One region of the Streptomyces sp. NPDC002619 genome, then DNA from elsewhere that is predicted to be linked to it. Evidence: riboswitches for the same ligand, from Rfam matches in the RefSeq annotation. Region 1 holds a riboswitch; the other holds the start of a gene.
The links. Region 1 has a riboswitch for S-adenosylmethionine ahead of ACFYXB_RS12420 (aminotransferase class V-fold PLP-dependent enzyme). Riboswitches for the same ligand answer to the same signal wherever they lie in the genome.

Region 1 (7,352 bases):
CGCTGTCCGGCCTCGTCCTGCTGCGTGACCTCGGCCCGCTGCCCGGCACCTCGCTGCGCCACACCCTGTGGGCGAAGGGCAAGCTGCTCGTCAACATGAACACCAACGAGCCGCTGCGTCCCTCGGACGTCCAGGTCGGCTCGTTGACCTTCGCCAAGCCCACGGGCCTGGAGGAGACCGACGAGGAGTTCCAGACCGAGATCGCCAAGGCGGCCCTGATGATCGTCCGGCTCCAGCCGGACAACATCAAGGACAAGCGCGAGCTCGAGTGGTCGCACGAGGGCATCGTGGCGTACTCGAAGATCTGCACCCACGTCGGTTGCCCGATCTCCCTGTACGAGCAGCAGACGCACCACGTGCTGTGCCCGTGCCACCAGTCCACCTTCGACCTCTCCGACGGTGCCCGAGTGATCTTCGGCCCCGCCGGTCACGCCCTGCCGCAGCTCCGCATCGGCGTGAACGACGAGGGTTACCTCCAGGCGCTCGGCGACTTCGAGGAGCCCGTCGGTCCTGCATTCTGGGAGCGCGGATGAGCACTACGACCAACGAACAGTCCCGCACCCGCGGGAAGGAGCCGGCCGGCGAGCGCGTGGCCGACTGGGCCGACGGTCGGCTGGGGATCTACTCCCTGGCCAAGGCCAACATGCGCAAGATCTTCCCCGACCACTGGTCGTTCATGTTGGGTGAGGTCTGCCTCTACAGCTTCATCATCATCATCCTCACGGGTGTGTATCTGACGCTGTTCTTCCACCCGTCGATGAACGAGGTGGAGTACCACGGCAGCTACGTCCCGCTGCAGGGACAGCTGATGTCCGAGGCGTTCAACTCGACCCTGCACATCTCGTTCGACGTGCGCGGTGGTCTGCTCATGCGGCAGATCCACCACTGGGCCGCGCTGATCTTCCTCGCCGGCATGTTCGTGCACATGATGCGCGTGTTCTTCACCGGCGCGTTCCGCAAGCCGCGTGAGGTCAACTGGCTGTTCGGGTTCCTGCTGTTCGTCCTGGGCATGTTCACCGGTTTCACCGGTTACTCGCTCCCGGACGACCTGCTCTCCGGCACCGGTGTTCGCTTCATGGAGGGCGCGATCCTGTCCGTGCCGATCGTGGGCACGTACCTGTCGTTCTTCCTCTTCGGCGGGCAGTTCCCCGGTCACGACTTCGTGGCCCGGTTCTACTCGATCCACATCCTGCTGCTGCCGGGCATCATGCTCGGCCTGGTGGTCGGCCACCTGATCCTGGTCTTCTACCACAAGCACACGCAGTTCGCGGGTCCCGGAAAGTCCGAGAAGAACGTCGTCGGCATGCCGCTGCTGCCGGTCTACATGGCCAAGGCCGGAGGCTTCTTCTTCCTGGTCTTCGGTGTCATTGCGGCCATCGCGGCGATCGCCCAGATCAACCCGATCTGGGCCATGGGCCCCTACCGTCCGGACCAGGTGTCCACCGGCGCCCAGCCCGACTGGTACATGGGCTTCTCCGAGGGTCTGATCCGCTTCATGCCGGGCTGGGAGATCGACTTCTGGGGCCACACGCTCGTCCTGGGCGTGTTCATCCCGCTGGTGATCTTCCCGCTGGTCCTGGTCGCGATCGCGGTCTACCCGTTCATCGAGTCCTGGGTCACCGGCGACAAGAGCGAGCACCACATCCTGGACCGCCCGCGCAACGCCCCGACCCGCACCGGCATCGGTGTCGCCTGGATGACGGTGTACATGACGCTGCTCGTCGGCGGCGGCAACGACCTGTGGGCCACGCACTTCCACCTGTCGATCAACGCGGTGACCTGGTTCGTCCGGATCTTCTTCTTCGTCGGACCGGTCATCGCGTTCCTCCTCACCAAGCGGATCTGCCTCGGCCTGCAGCGCCGCGACAGGGAGAAGGTGCTGCACGGTCGCGAGACCGGCATCATCAAGCGACTGCCGCACGGTGAGTTCATCGAGGTGCACGAGCCGCTCAGCCAGGAGCAGCTGCACACCCTCACGGCCCACCACCAGTACGAGCCGGCCGCGATCGGCGCGACGGTCGACGAGAACGGTGTCGAGCGCAAGGTGAAGGGCCCGGAGAAGCTGCGCGCGAAGCTCAGCGACGCCCTCTACGGCGAGGACTCCCAGATCACGAAGCCCACCGTCGAGGAGTACAAGGAGATCACGAGCGGCCACGGCCACCACTGATCGCTGCGCACGCCACACCACGGTCGAAGGGCCCCGTCCGGTGTTCGGACGGGGCCCTTCGCCGTGTCCGGGGGTCGATAGGGTGGAGGCGGCTTGTACGTGTCCGTGAGCACGTTTCACGAGCACGTTTCCACGATCACGTTTCTACGAACCAGGAGCGGCTGATGAGCGCTGTGACCCCCGCTGGAGGCGACACCGCGGCGGGCCGTTCCTGGCCCGCCGTCCTGAACGCACTGCTCGCCGGGCAGGACCTGAGCGCCGGTGACACGGCGTGGGCGATGGACCGCATCATGAGCGGGGAGGCCGCCGACGCCCAGATGGCGGGCTTCCTGGTGGCCCTGCGGGCCAAGGGGGAGACGGTCGAGGAGATCACCGGTCTCGTCGAGGCGATGTACGCCCACGCGCGACCGCTGCACATCCCGGGACCGGCCGTCGACATCGTCGGTACGGGCGGCGACATGGCCAAGACGGTCAACATCTCCACGATGTCCTCCATCGTGATCGCGGGGACCGGCGCGAAAGTCGTCAAGCACGGCAACCGGGCGTCGTCCTCGGCGAGCGGCTCGTCCGACGTGCTGGAGCAACTCGGCATCAACCTGGACCTGTCGCCCGAGCGGGTGGCCGAGGTGGTGGAGGAGGCCGGGATCACCTTCTGTTTCGCGGCCAAGTTCCACCCCTCGATGCGGTTCGTCGGCGGGGTCCGGCGGGACCTCGGGATTCCGACCTCGTTCAACCTGCTGGGCCCGCTGACCAACCCCGCCAGGGTCGCCTCCTCGGCCATCGGCTGCTTCGACACCCGGATGGCCGGGCTCATGGCGGGCGTGCTCGCCGAGCGCGGCTCGTCCGCGCTGGTGTTCCGCGGGGACGACGGCCTCGACGAGCTGACGACCACCGCCACCTCCCGGGTGTGGGTCGTACGGGACGGCAAGGTCACCGAGGAGGCCTTCGACCCGCGGGACGTCGACCTCGAGCTGGTGCCGGTGGAGGCCCTGCGGGGCGCCGACCCGGCCTACAACGCCGGCGTCGCCCGGCGCCTCCTGGACGGCGAGACGGGCCCCGTCCGGGACGCTGTACTGCTGAACTCGGCGGCGGCACTCGTGGCCCTGGAGCCGGGGGACGGACCGCTGGCGGGCCAGATCCGGGCCGGGATGGAGAAGGCCGCGGAGTCGATCGACTCCGGCGCGGCGAAGAGGACGCTCGAGCGCTGGGCCGCCGCGAGCAACGCGTAGCGCTTCACCGGTCGATGTCCCGCGATCCGGATACGGGTTGCGGGACATCGATCACTTCGCATAGGTTCTTGATCAGGTCATGAGTGACAGTCATGAGGCCCCGGCCGACTGTCCGGCAACCCTCCGTCCGTGGCGGGGTGCCCCGGGTGAAGACCAGGCCGTAGGCAGAGAGGTCTACGGCAAGCGCGGACCCCTCGCACTCGTTTGAGTGAACACAGCCAGGGGTCCTGGTCGTTCGAGGGAGTCTCCCGTGAGCAAGCGAATGCGATAGGGCCGCCGAGCCCCGCTCCGTGTACCCCTTTTTTTTCACCTCACCCGCGCTGAGCGATGCCCGCTCGCGCGGTGGCTGTGTCCTTTCTTCGGGGTGCCCCCCAAACCCCCTCACCTGCCTTCACGGGAGTTCCGTCATGTCCGTCGTCACCGCTGCCGCCGACCAGAGCGTCTGCGTCCCGCTGCCCGTTCTGGGCCGTGATGTCACCGTCCCGCTCGTCACCGGCGGCGACGTCACCTATGCCGCCCTCGACTACGCGGCCAGCGCCCCCGCGCTCCAGCGCGTCTGGGACGACGTGGCCGCGTACGCCCCCTATTACGGCAGCGTCCACCGCGGCGCCGGCTACCTCTCCCAGCTCTCGACCGACCTGTTCGAGAACGCCCGCAAGACGGTCGCCGAGTTCCTCGACTGCCGCGCTTCCGACCAGGTGATCTTCACCCGCTCGACGACCGACTCCCTGAACCTCCTGGCTGTCGTGCTCCCGACCGACTGCCAGGTCTTCGTCTTCGAGACCGAGCACCACGCGAGCCTTCTGCCCTGGAAGAACGCGCAGGTCACCTACCTCGACGCGCCTCGCACCCCGCGTCAGGCCGTCGAGACCCTGGAGCGCGCCCTCGCCGACCGCGACCCCCACGGCCCGGCCCTGGTCTGCGTCACCGGCGCCTCGAACGTCACGGGCGAGCTGTGGCCCGTACGCGAGCTGGCCGCCGCCGCCCACGCGCACGGCGCCCGCATCGTGCTCGACGCCGCCCAGCTGGCTCCGCACCACCCGGTGTCGGTGCGCGACCTGGACGTCGACTGGGTCGCCTTCTCCGGCCACAAGCTGTACGCCCCCTTCGGCTCCGGCGTCCTCGCGGGTCGCGCCGACTGGCTCCAGGAGGCGGAGCCGTACCTGGCCGGTGGCGGCGCCAGCCGCAAGGTCACCCGGCGCGTGGACGGGGGAGTGGCCGTGGAGTGGCACGACAGCGCCGCCCGGCACGAGGCAGGCTCCCCTAACGTCATTGGCGCCTACTCGATCGCGTCGGCCTGCAAGGCGCTCACCGAGGCCGGCTTCGACACCCTGGTGGCCCGTGAGCGGCACCTGATCGAGAAGGTCCGGGCGGGCCTCGCCGAGGTCCCCGAGGTGCGCGTCCTGTCCCTCTTCGGCGACGACGCCCCGCGCGTGGGCGTGCTGTCCTTCGTGGTCGAGGGCTGGAACAGTTCGCACTTCGCCGCCGCGCTCTCCGCCGAGCACGGCATCGGCGTCCGCGACGGCCTCTTCTGCGCCCACCCCCTGGTCCGCACCCTGCTGGGCAGCGCCCCCGAGACCCAGGGCGAGTGCGGCGCCCCCGAGGCGAACCCGGGGGAGAAGTCCCTCAACGCGATCCGAGTGAGCTTCGGTGCGGGCACCCCGGATGAGCACGTGGAGCGCTTCGTCGACGCGGTGAAGGAGCTGGTCCGCGAGGGCGCGAAGTGGCAGTACCACACGGAGAACGGCCGCTGCGTCCCGGCGGTGTGAGGTTCTGACGGTGCCGTGAGGCGGTGTTCAGCCGGTCAGGAGTCGAGTCCGATGGCGAACGCCGCCTCGAGGTCATGCTGCGAGTACGTCCGGAACGCGACATGCGTGTCCGTACCCTCCACCCCCGGAATCTTGCTGATCCGCCCGGGAATGACCTCCGCGAGATCCTCGTGCTGCCGCACACGCACCATCGCGATCAAGTCGTATGTACCGGTGACGGAGAAGACCTCGCTCACCGAATCCAGCGAAGCGATCTGCTCCGCGATCTCGGGGATCCGGTCCACGCTGGTCTTGATGAGGACGATCGCGGTGATCACGGCTGGTTCTCTCCCTCGGGAGCCGGAGCTGGGGCGGCCTTCACTTTAGTCCCACGTCCGAACCGCACCCACGCGAAGACGAAGCCCAGCGAGAAGCCCACCAGGTGGGCCAGATAGGCGACCCCCGGCCCGGACGACGCCTGTCCTGCCGCCAGCCACTGCAGCGCCGCCCAGAACGGCAGCACGACCCACGCGGGGAAGCGCAGCGGGAGGAAGAACAGGAACGGGAGCAGACTGGTGACACGGGCGCCGGGGAACAGGAACAGGAACGCGCCGAGCACCGCCGAGATCGCTCCGGACGCACCCACCAGGGACTGCTGGGAGGCGGCGTTGGCGGCCGCGTAGCCGAGCAGTGCCAGATAGCCGCAGCCGACGTAGAACAGGGTGAACTGCACCCGGCCCATCCGCTCCTCGGTCATCGCTCCGAAGACATAGAGGAAGAGCATGTTGCCGAGCAGATGCACCCAGCTGCCGTGCACGAACAGGGCCGTGGCCGGGGTGAGGGCCTCCCGGGCGGGCCCGTCGAACAGGTTCGCCGGGACCACGCCCCAGTGGCGGAAGTACGCCCGCTGCGCGGCGAGCAGCTCGTCACCGGTGCCGTACGCCGGATTGAGCCCCGCCGCCGGGCCGATCACGAAGATCAGACAGCACACGGCGATCAGGGTGTACGTCATCGGTGCCGATGAGCCTCGCGGGGTCCTGAAGGTCCGGTCGGCCGCCCTGTTCCAGTTGCTGATCATGAACACAGAGCATGACGTAACGGGACGCACTGGCACAGACTGCCTCGCCGCCATGGATGGATGGACGGCGGGTACCCGCCAGGCCGTAGGGTTACGAGCCACACGCGTCGGGGAGTCGACGTGTCAAGGACACTAGAAGGAAGCGAACAGCCACGATGCCGGTTCCCCTGCCGACCGCCACGACGCGGTGGCGCTGCACCCTCTGCGGCAACCTTACGCGCTTCGACGTGACCCGTGCGTCGAAGGTCGTGGAGTACGTCCACCTCGACCTGGCTGGTGAACCGAAGGTCGAGGAGCGCGAGGTGCTCAGTGAGAGCATCGAGTCGGTGCGCTGCCGTTGGTGCAACGCGGTGGATCAGGTGGAACTCGTGGACAGGCCGGGCGCCGACTCCTGAGCGAAGGAGGCGGCCTCGCACAGGTGATGGGGTGTGACGGATGGTGGAGACCGCAGGCGGGGGGCCGGGCGACGGCACCGCCGAGGTGCTTGACCGTCCGCTGCCCGACGGGGTGCGTCGGCGTGTCGTGCAGATCGTGTCGGACGGCTTCGGCGGGCTGACGGTTGGTGAACTGCCCGCCCAGTTGCGGCAGTATGCCCGCTTCGCACCTAATCGCCGGGCAAAGTTCGCGGGCAACGCCATGGCCGCGGCCCTGGAGACCGACACGCTGTTCCGGCAGCGCATCGGCGAGAAGCTGAGAGAGGCCCAGCCGGAACTCGCCGGCGCCCTCGACTCCGGCTCGCCGCCCCCGGCCGCGGATCCGCTCGACGTGGCGGCCGCGGCCTATGTATTGCGCCCCGCGGGCTGGGTGAAGCTCGTCACCGCTGCCGGCGAGGAGGCCCAGCGCGCGCACGCCGAGCGCGCCGACGAGGAGAGCCGGGCCGAGCTGGAGCGGCTGCGCGAGGAGCTGGACCGGGCCCGCGAGCAGACCCGTACCGAGACCGAACGGCTGCGCGGTGAGCTGGAGTCGGCGAAGAAGGAAGCCGAATCGCTTCACCGCAAGCTCCGGGCGGCCCTCAGTGACGTCAAGCGGGGCGAGGCCGCGCTGCGCAAGACGCAGGCCGAGATGGAGTCCGCACGGGCCGAGGGGCAGGCGCAGGTGTCCGCCGCCGAGAGTGAGGCCCGGCGCCTCAA
Region 2 (7,352 bases), on a different contig from region 1:
CTTCAAGCAGAACGGCCACGCCGAGCAGATCGGCGACTTCCTGAACTTCGTCTACGACGAGAAGAACGTCCTCGCCTTCTCCCGCGAGTACGGCCTCCTCCCGGTGACCAGCTCGGCCTCCGACACCATGGCTCAGGCCCCCCGCGACAAGGACCTGCACGCCTTCCTGGACCAGCTCACCACCGCCCAGCTCTATCCGGTCGGCAAGACCTCCTGGGCGGCGGTCAGTGCCGACATCAAGAAGAACATCGGCCAGGCCGTCGCCCCGAGCGGCAGCCCCACCGACGTCCTCGGCCGCATCCAGGCCGCCGCCACCGCCGCCGACAGCAGCGCCTCGAACTGACCCGCTGTCGGTGCCCGGCGTTACCGTTCAGGGCATGGAACCGGACGAGCTGGGCCGACGCGAACAGGCCATCCTCGCACTGGAGCGCCGCGGCTTCACGGGCCCCGGCGCGAAGGAACGGGCGATACGCGAGGAGCTGGGCCTGGCCCCCGTTCGCTACTACCAGCTCCTGAACGCCCTGCTCGACGACGAGCGGGCCCTCGCCCACGACCCGGTGACGGTGAACCGGCTGCGCCGGGTCCGCGAGACGCGCCGCACGCAACGCTGACGCGGATTCGGCGGACTTGCGCTGCGAGCGTGCGCTGGGCGGGAGTCGGCGGCGGGCCGGGCAGCGCGGTTGTGCGTGTGCTGGGGGCGGGCGCGGGGTTCGGCACGATGTGAGCTCCGGCACGTGCGCTGGGCGGGTGCTGTGGGGTGCGTGGCGGGGCGGTGCAGCTGTCCGGTCGACATGCTGCTGGGTTTGCGGCGGGGGTGCGGCGGGGTGAGCGCAGAGATCCGGCCGACCTGCGCCGCCGCGCGTGCTGCTGGCCTCACCTGGATAGGGTCGCCGTATGGGCATCCACAGGACGGACTCGACGGAGGCGGCGGACCCGTTGCCGACCCCGGCCACCCAGGCAGGACGCGAAGGGCTGGCGGCGCTGCTCGCCCGGCCCCGCACCGCCGTGATCGGCCTCGACTTCGACGGGACGCTCGCGCCGATCGTCCCGGACCCCGACCAGGCCCGCGCCCACCCGGACGCCGTACCCGCGCTCGCCGCCCTCGCCCCGAAGGTGGCCTCCGTCGCGGTGGTCACCGGCCGCCCGGCCGGGGTGGCCGTCCGCTACGGCGGCTTCGCCGGCGTCCCCGGCCTGGAACACCTCGTCGTCCTCGGCCACTACGGCGCCGAACGCTGGGACGCGGTCTCCGGCACCGTCACCGCCCCCGCCGCGCACCCCGGCGTCGCCGGCGTGCGCGCCGAACTGCCGGGCTTCCTCGACAGCATCGGCGCCTGGCACGGCACCTGGATCGAGGAGAAGGGGCGGGCCGTCGCCGTCCACACCCGCCGGGCGGACGACCCCCAGGCCGCGTTCGAGGCCCTGCGCGGCCCCCTCACCGACCTCGCCACCCGGCACGGCCTGATCGTCGAGCCCGGCCGCCTGGTCCTCGAACTCCGCCCGCCCGGCATGGACAAGGGCGTCGCCCTCCTCGAACACTTCCGTGCCACCGCCGCCGAGTCGGTCCTCTACGCCGGCGACGACCTGGGCGACCTCCCCGCCTACGCCGCGGTCGACAAACTCCGTTCCGACGGCGTCCCCGGCCTGCTGGTGTGCAGCGGCAGCACGGAGGTCACGGAACTGGCCGAACGGGCGGACATCGTGGTGAACGGCCCGGAGGGGGTCGTAGACCTGCTGAGGAGCCTGGCGGCCGAACTGCCCCAGCCATAACTGCGGGCAGTCGTGCCTCCGCCACTCTTCGAGCGGGGGGACCCCCGGGCGGCACGGGTGGGCGATGGGAGTCCCCCGCTCGAGCGAAGCCGAGAGTGGGGGAGGCACCCCGCAAGCGCGGGCAAGCGAACCCACCCCCGCCCAGCCCCAGCCCCAGCGCCGGGCGCCCCGCGATCAGCCGTCCAGCGCCCCCAGCTGATCCAGAAACCACTGCGCAGGCGGCAACGCCGTAGCCGCCGCAGCGAGCCGCTTCGTACGCTCCGCCCGCTCCCCGAACGGCATCGTGAGCGCCTGCTGCAGCGCATCCGCCGTACCCACCACGTCGTACGGGTTCACCGTGATCGCGTCCTCGCCCAGCTCCTCGTACGCCCCCGCCTCCCGCGACAGCACCAGCGCACACCCCTCGTCCGAGACCACCGGCACCTCCTTGGCGACCAGGTTCATGCCGTCCCGGATCGGGTTCACCAGGGCCACGTCCGCGAGCCGGTACGCGGCCAGCGAGCGCGCGAAGTCGTCCTTCAGGTTCAGCAGCACCGGGGTCCAACCCGGCGTTCCGTACCGGGAGTTGATCTCGTCCGCGAGGCGTGCCACCTCCGCCGTGTAGTCCCGGTAGACGGCCAGGTCCTGACGGGAGGGATACGCGAACGCGACGTGCACGACCCGCTCGCGCCACTCCGGATGGTCGTCGAGCAGCTGCCGGTACGCCAGCAGCCCCCGCACGATGTTCTTCGACAGCTCGGTGCGGTCGACCCGCACGATCGTCTTCCGTCCCTCACCGATCTCCGCCCGCAGCGCCGCCATCCGCTCGGCGACGTCCGGCTCGTGCGAGCGCTTGCGCAGAAAGTCCGCGTCCGCGCCGAGCCCGTGCACGCCGATGCGCGTGCCGGACGGGATGCCGGGGCCCAGGACCGCGTGACAGCAGTCGGTGAACGCGTCCGCCCAGCGCCGGGTGAGGAACGCCGCCCGGTCCGCGCCCAGGATCCCGCCGAGCAGCTCGGCCGCGATGTCGTCCGGCAGCAGCCGGAAGTAGTCCGGCGGCGCCCACGGGGTGTGCGAGAAGTGGCCGATGCGCAGGTCGGGCCGCAGCTGCCGGAGCATCCGTGGCGCCAGGGCCAGGTGGTAGTCCTGGATCATCACCGCCGCGCCCTCGGCCGCCTCCTCGGCCAGCGCCTCGGCGAACGCCCGGTTGTAGGCCTGGTACGACGCCCACTGCCGCCGGAACTCCGCGTCGAAGACCGGCTCCAGCGGGGTCTGGTACAGCATGTGGTGCACGAACCACAGCACGGAGTTGGCGATCCCGTTGTACGCGTCGGCGTGTACGTCCGCCGGAATGTCCAGCATCCGCACGCCCGGCTCGGCGACCCCGCGCCGTACCGCCTCGCGGTCGCCGTCACCGAGCGCGGCGCACACCCATAGCGCGTCCGCGTCCGGCCCGATCGCGGAGAGCCCGGACACCAGCCCGCCGCCACCCCGCTTGGCGTGCAGCGAGCCGTCCTCGCGCACGCCGTACGAGACCGGGCCGCGGTTGGAGGCGACCAGAACCCGGGCAGCGTGAGTGGAAGCCATCGGTCTCCTAGCGAGGGGCACATACTTCAGCCGACTGGGAACTTGATCTCCCTTGCCCGTGCTACTTTCCCTGAATCCCGTACAGGGATCGGTTCGGGCTGGACCGCAATCCTCGGATTGGAAGCCCCTTCCTTCGGGCAGGGAGCGGAGTCACAAGCCTCAACCTAGCCCGTCGTTGACGCGCTCAAACGTACGACGCGACGGTATACGAGGCTCTGGCGTCGTGCGCGTTTACAGCGTGACGCATACGTTGACGCCGCGTGGCGGAAGGTTCTGCCACCCGGCGAACGTGCTCACGCCACCCGGCGCGCGGCGTACTCCGCGATCTCCACCATCGGTGGCCGCTCCTCGGTGTCCACCGAGTACGTGCGCGGCTCGAAACCGTCCTCGCCCCGCTCGAACTGGGTGAGGGAAGGACGGATGAGATGCCCGCGCGCCAGCCTCAGTTGCGCGGTGCGGTAGATGGCGGCCGCCATCCGGCCCAGCGCCTGTCCGTCCTGGTGCCGATGCTTGCGCACGCCGACGTCGACCTGGGCCAGCGCGTCGAGCCCCACGAGGTGCAGGGCGTCGACCAGCATGCCCAGTTCGACGCCGTACCCGACGGGGAACGGCAACTGTTCCAGCAGCGAGCGGCGGGCCGCGTACTCGCCGCCGAGCGGCTGCACGAAACCGGCCAGCTGCGGCCAGTGCATGTTCAGCAGCGGGCGCGCCATCAGCTCGGTGACCCGGCCGCCCTGCTCCGCCGTCTTGCCGGAGGCGAGCTCATTCGACACAGTGCCGAGCGGACGGTCGTACATCGCCTTGACCAGGTCCACGTCCGGGTCGGTGAGCAGTGGGCCCACGATCCCGGAGACGAAGTCGGGAGAGAACTCCCGGAGGTCGGCGTCGATGAAACAGACGATGTCACCGGTGGTGACCAGCAGCGAGCGCCACAGCACCTCGCCCTTGCCGGGGACGGCGGGCAGGCGCGGAAGTATCTCGTCGCGGTGCACGACCCGGGCGCCCGCGGCGGCGGCCACCTGGGAGGTGCGGTCGGTGGAACCCGAGTCGACGACGACGATCTCGTCGACGAGCGGGACCTGCTGCATGAGATCGTGACGGATGACGGCGACGATGTCGCCGACCGTCTCCTCCTCGTTCAGCGCGGGCAGCACCACGGACACCGACTGGCCCGTACGCTGCTTCGCGGCCAGGATCTTGTGGAGCGAGCGGTCGGTCACGGACCAGGAGCGGGTGGCCAGCCAGCGCTCGACTTCTTCCAGCACAGTCAGCGGCTCCTCACTGTAGTGATCACACCTGGTGACTGACCGTGTGATCAATCTCGCGGTTCGGACGTCTATCTCAACTGTCCTGGCCTTCGGTTACAGTCTTGAACAACGCCGATGACCATCGCATGTCGGGGGTCATGAGCGTTTACAACCGCATACAGCTCATCCAGAGGGGCAGAGGGATACGGCCCGATGAAGCCCCGGCAACCCTCCAGTCGGTACTCGTAGATCACTGATCGCCCGCGAGGCTCCCGGCTAGGGAAGGTGCCAAATCCGTCTCACGGCGAGATGCGTCGTGAGGAAGATGAGGAGAAAGGGCCTCGCCTCACATGGCTGTGCAGACTGTTGCAACCACCACGAATCCCACGGTAGACCTCGGCCCCGCCGCGGCACTGAGCTGCCGGGAGTGCGGCCACCGGGTGCCGCTCGGACCGGTATTCGCCTGCGAGGAGTGTTTCGGCCCGCTCGAGATCGCGTACAACTTCTCGGCGTACGAAACCGAGGAGCTCCGCAAGCAGATCGAAGCGGGCCCCGCGAACATCTGGCGCTACGCGCCCCTGCTGCCCGTCCCCGCGGACGTGGCCGGCAAGCCGAACATCAACCCCGGCTGGACCCCGCTCGTCAAGGCCGACAACCTCGCCCGCGAACTCGGCGTGACCGGCGGCCTGTTCGTGAAGGACGACTCCGGCAACCCGACGCACTCCTTCAAGGACCGCGTCGTGGCCCAGGCGCTGGAGGCGGCGCGCGCCTTCGGCTTCACCACCCTCTCCTGCTCCTCGACGGGCAACCTGGCCGGTGCCGTCGGCGCCGCTGCCGCCCGCGCCGGCTTCCGCTCCTGCGTGTTCATCCCGCACGACCTGGAGCAGGGCAAGATCGTCATGGCCGCGATCTACGGCGGTGACCTCGTCGGCATCGAGGGCAACTACGACGACGTGAACCGCTTCTGCTCCGAGCTGATCGGCGACCCGGCCGGCGAGGGCTGGGGCTTCGTCAACGTCAACCTGCGGCCGTACTACGCGGAGGGTTCCAAGACCCTGGCGTACGAGGTCTGCGAGCAGCTCGGCTGGCGGCTGCCGGACCAGATCGTGGTCCCGATCGCCTCCGGCTCCCAGCTCACGAAGATCGACAAGGGTCTGCGGGAGCTGATCGAACTCGGTCTGGTCGAGGACAAGCCGTACAAGATCTTCGGTGCGCAGGCCGAGGGCTGCTCGCCGGTGTCGGTGGCCTTCAAGGAGGGCCACGACGTGGTCCGCCCGCAGAAGCCGGACACCATCGCCAAGTCCCTCGCCATCGGCAACCCGGCCGACGGCCCGTACGTCCTCGACATCGCGCGCCGCACCGGCGGGGCCGTGGAGGATGTGACGGACGAGCAGATCGTCGACGCGATCAAGCTGTTGGCGCGTACGGAGGGCATCTTCGCCGAGACGGCGGGTGGCGTGACGGTGGGCGTGACGCGCAAGCTGATCGAGACCGGCGTGCTCGACCCGACGAAGACGACCGTCGTCCTCAACACGGGCGACGGCCTCAAGACCCTTGACGCGGTGGCCGGCACCGGTCTGACCGCGACCATCCGCCCGAACCTGGACTCCTTCCGAGAGGCTGGCCTCGCATGAGCGTGACCGTTCGCATCCCGACCATCCTGCGTCCCTACACGGGTGGCAAGGCCGAGGTCCCCGCCGAGGGGGCGACCCTCGCCGCCGTCATCGCCGACCTGGAGAAGAACCACACCGGCATCGCCGCCCGTGTTCTGGACGACCAGGGCAAGCTGCGCCGCTTCGTCAACGTGTACGTCAACGACGACGACGTCCGCTTCGAGCAGGGCCTGGAGACCGTGACCCCGGACGGCGCAGGCGTGTCCATCATTCCGGCCGTTGCCGGCGGCTGACAGTTACCTTCGGTAACTACAGTTACCGGCTGTTCATCCGATTGCCCCCTCTGTGAGAGAAGCGGAGGGGGCAATTCAGTGTGGTTGAGCGCGGTACAGTTGGGGAACGTGCTGCCGATCCCCGGGTCGTAGGCCCCGGAATCATTCCGCGAGCCCGATAAGAAGTAGCCAAAGTGTGCGGGCTATTTGCGGCATTTGTGCCCTTTGTGGGGTCCGACTTGACCGGAATTCAGGCGAATTCTCGGCAGATTCCCGACCCCTGGCGTCCAGATTTCTCGTCCGATTGACCTGTTGCAGACGGCAGTTGGACAGATACATTCAGCCGCGGTCGACGCGTTCCGGCGCACGCCCCCAACCTTGGGGGGTGAGGTCTGACCCGGATCCGCGAAGTGTGGATCTGTGCAAGGGCCAGTAATAGGGGAGTTAGGCATGGCTCAGGGCACCGTCAAGTGGTTCAACGCGGAGAAGGGGTACGGCTTCATCGCGGTCGACGGTGGTGCGGACGTCTTCGTCCACTACAGCGCGATTCAGATGGACGGCTACCGCACCCTGGAAGAGGGCCAGCGGGTCGAGTTCGAGATCTCGCAGGGTCAGAAGGGCCCGCAGGCCGACATGGTTCGCGTCACCGCCTGAACATTCTCACACATGAAGGGTCCGTGCCCGGCAGGGGTACGGACCCTTCATGCTGTCCGCCGGTTCCGTGTCGTACCCGGCGCGATCCCTGGAGCCGCTTGCGCCCGCCCGTCACCCGACCACCACCCCTCATCGAGCCTGCTTCGTAGGCGCTTGCACTCGATGGGGTCGAGTGCTAATCATTGGCGTTAGCACTCTGAAGGTGAGAGTGACAAAGATGGACCGGGTCGGTG

Region 2: linked by a shared signal. The riboswitch ahead of thrC (threonine synthase) and the one ahead of ACFYXB_RS12420 (aminotransferase class V-fold PLP-dependent enzyme) in region 1 are both predicted to bind S-adenosylmethionine.

Annotation. Positions count from the first base shown of each region.
Region 1 is NZ_JBIAQV010000005.1:291,572-298,923, reverse strand. Features, by position in the region: gene ACFYXB_RS12435 (Rieske 2Fe-2S domain-containing protein) at 1-533, shown strand, start outside; gene ACFYXB_RS12430 (cytochrome bc complex cytochrome b subunit) at 530-2,167, shown strand; gene trpD (anthranilate phosphoribosyltransferase) at 2,332-3,396, shown strand; SAM riboswitch class IV at 3,472-3,588, shown strand; gene ACFYXB_RS12420 (aminotransferase class V-fold PLP-dependent enzyme) at 3,804-5,165, shown strand; gene ACFYXB_RS12415 (Lrp/AsnC family transcriptional regulator) at 5,201-5,482, opposite strand; gene ACFYXB_RS12410 (rhomboid family intramembrane serine protease) at 5,479-6,222, opposite strand; gene ACFYXB_RS12405 (hypothetical protein) at 6,378-6,617, shown strand; gene ACFYXB_RS12400 (NYN domain-containing protein) at 6,658-7,352, shown strand, end outside.
Region 2 is NZ_JBIAQV010000022.1:64,152-71,503, forward strand. Features, by position in the region: gene ACFYXB_RS28735 (extracellular solute-binding protein) at 1-343, shown strand, start outside; gene ACFYXB_RS28740 (DUF3263 domain-containing protein) at 378-611, shown strand; gene otsB (trehalose-phosphatase) at 895-1,767, shown strand; gene ACFYXB_RS28750 (trehalose-6-phosphate synthase) at 1,942-3,333, opposite strand; gene ACFYXB_RS28755 (glucosyl-3-phosphoglycerate synthase) at 3,627-4,598, opposite strand; SAM riboswitch class I at 4,761-4,912, shown strand; gene thrC (threonine synthase) at 4,931-6,214, shown strand; gene ACFYXB_RS28765 (MoaD/ThiS family protein) at 6,211-6,486, shown strand; gene ACFYXB_RS28770 (cold-shock protein) at 6,916-7,119, shown strand.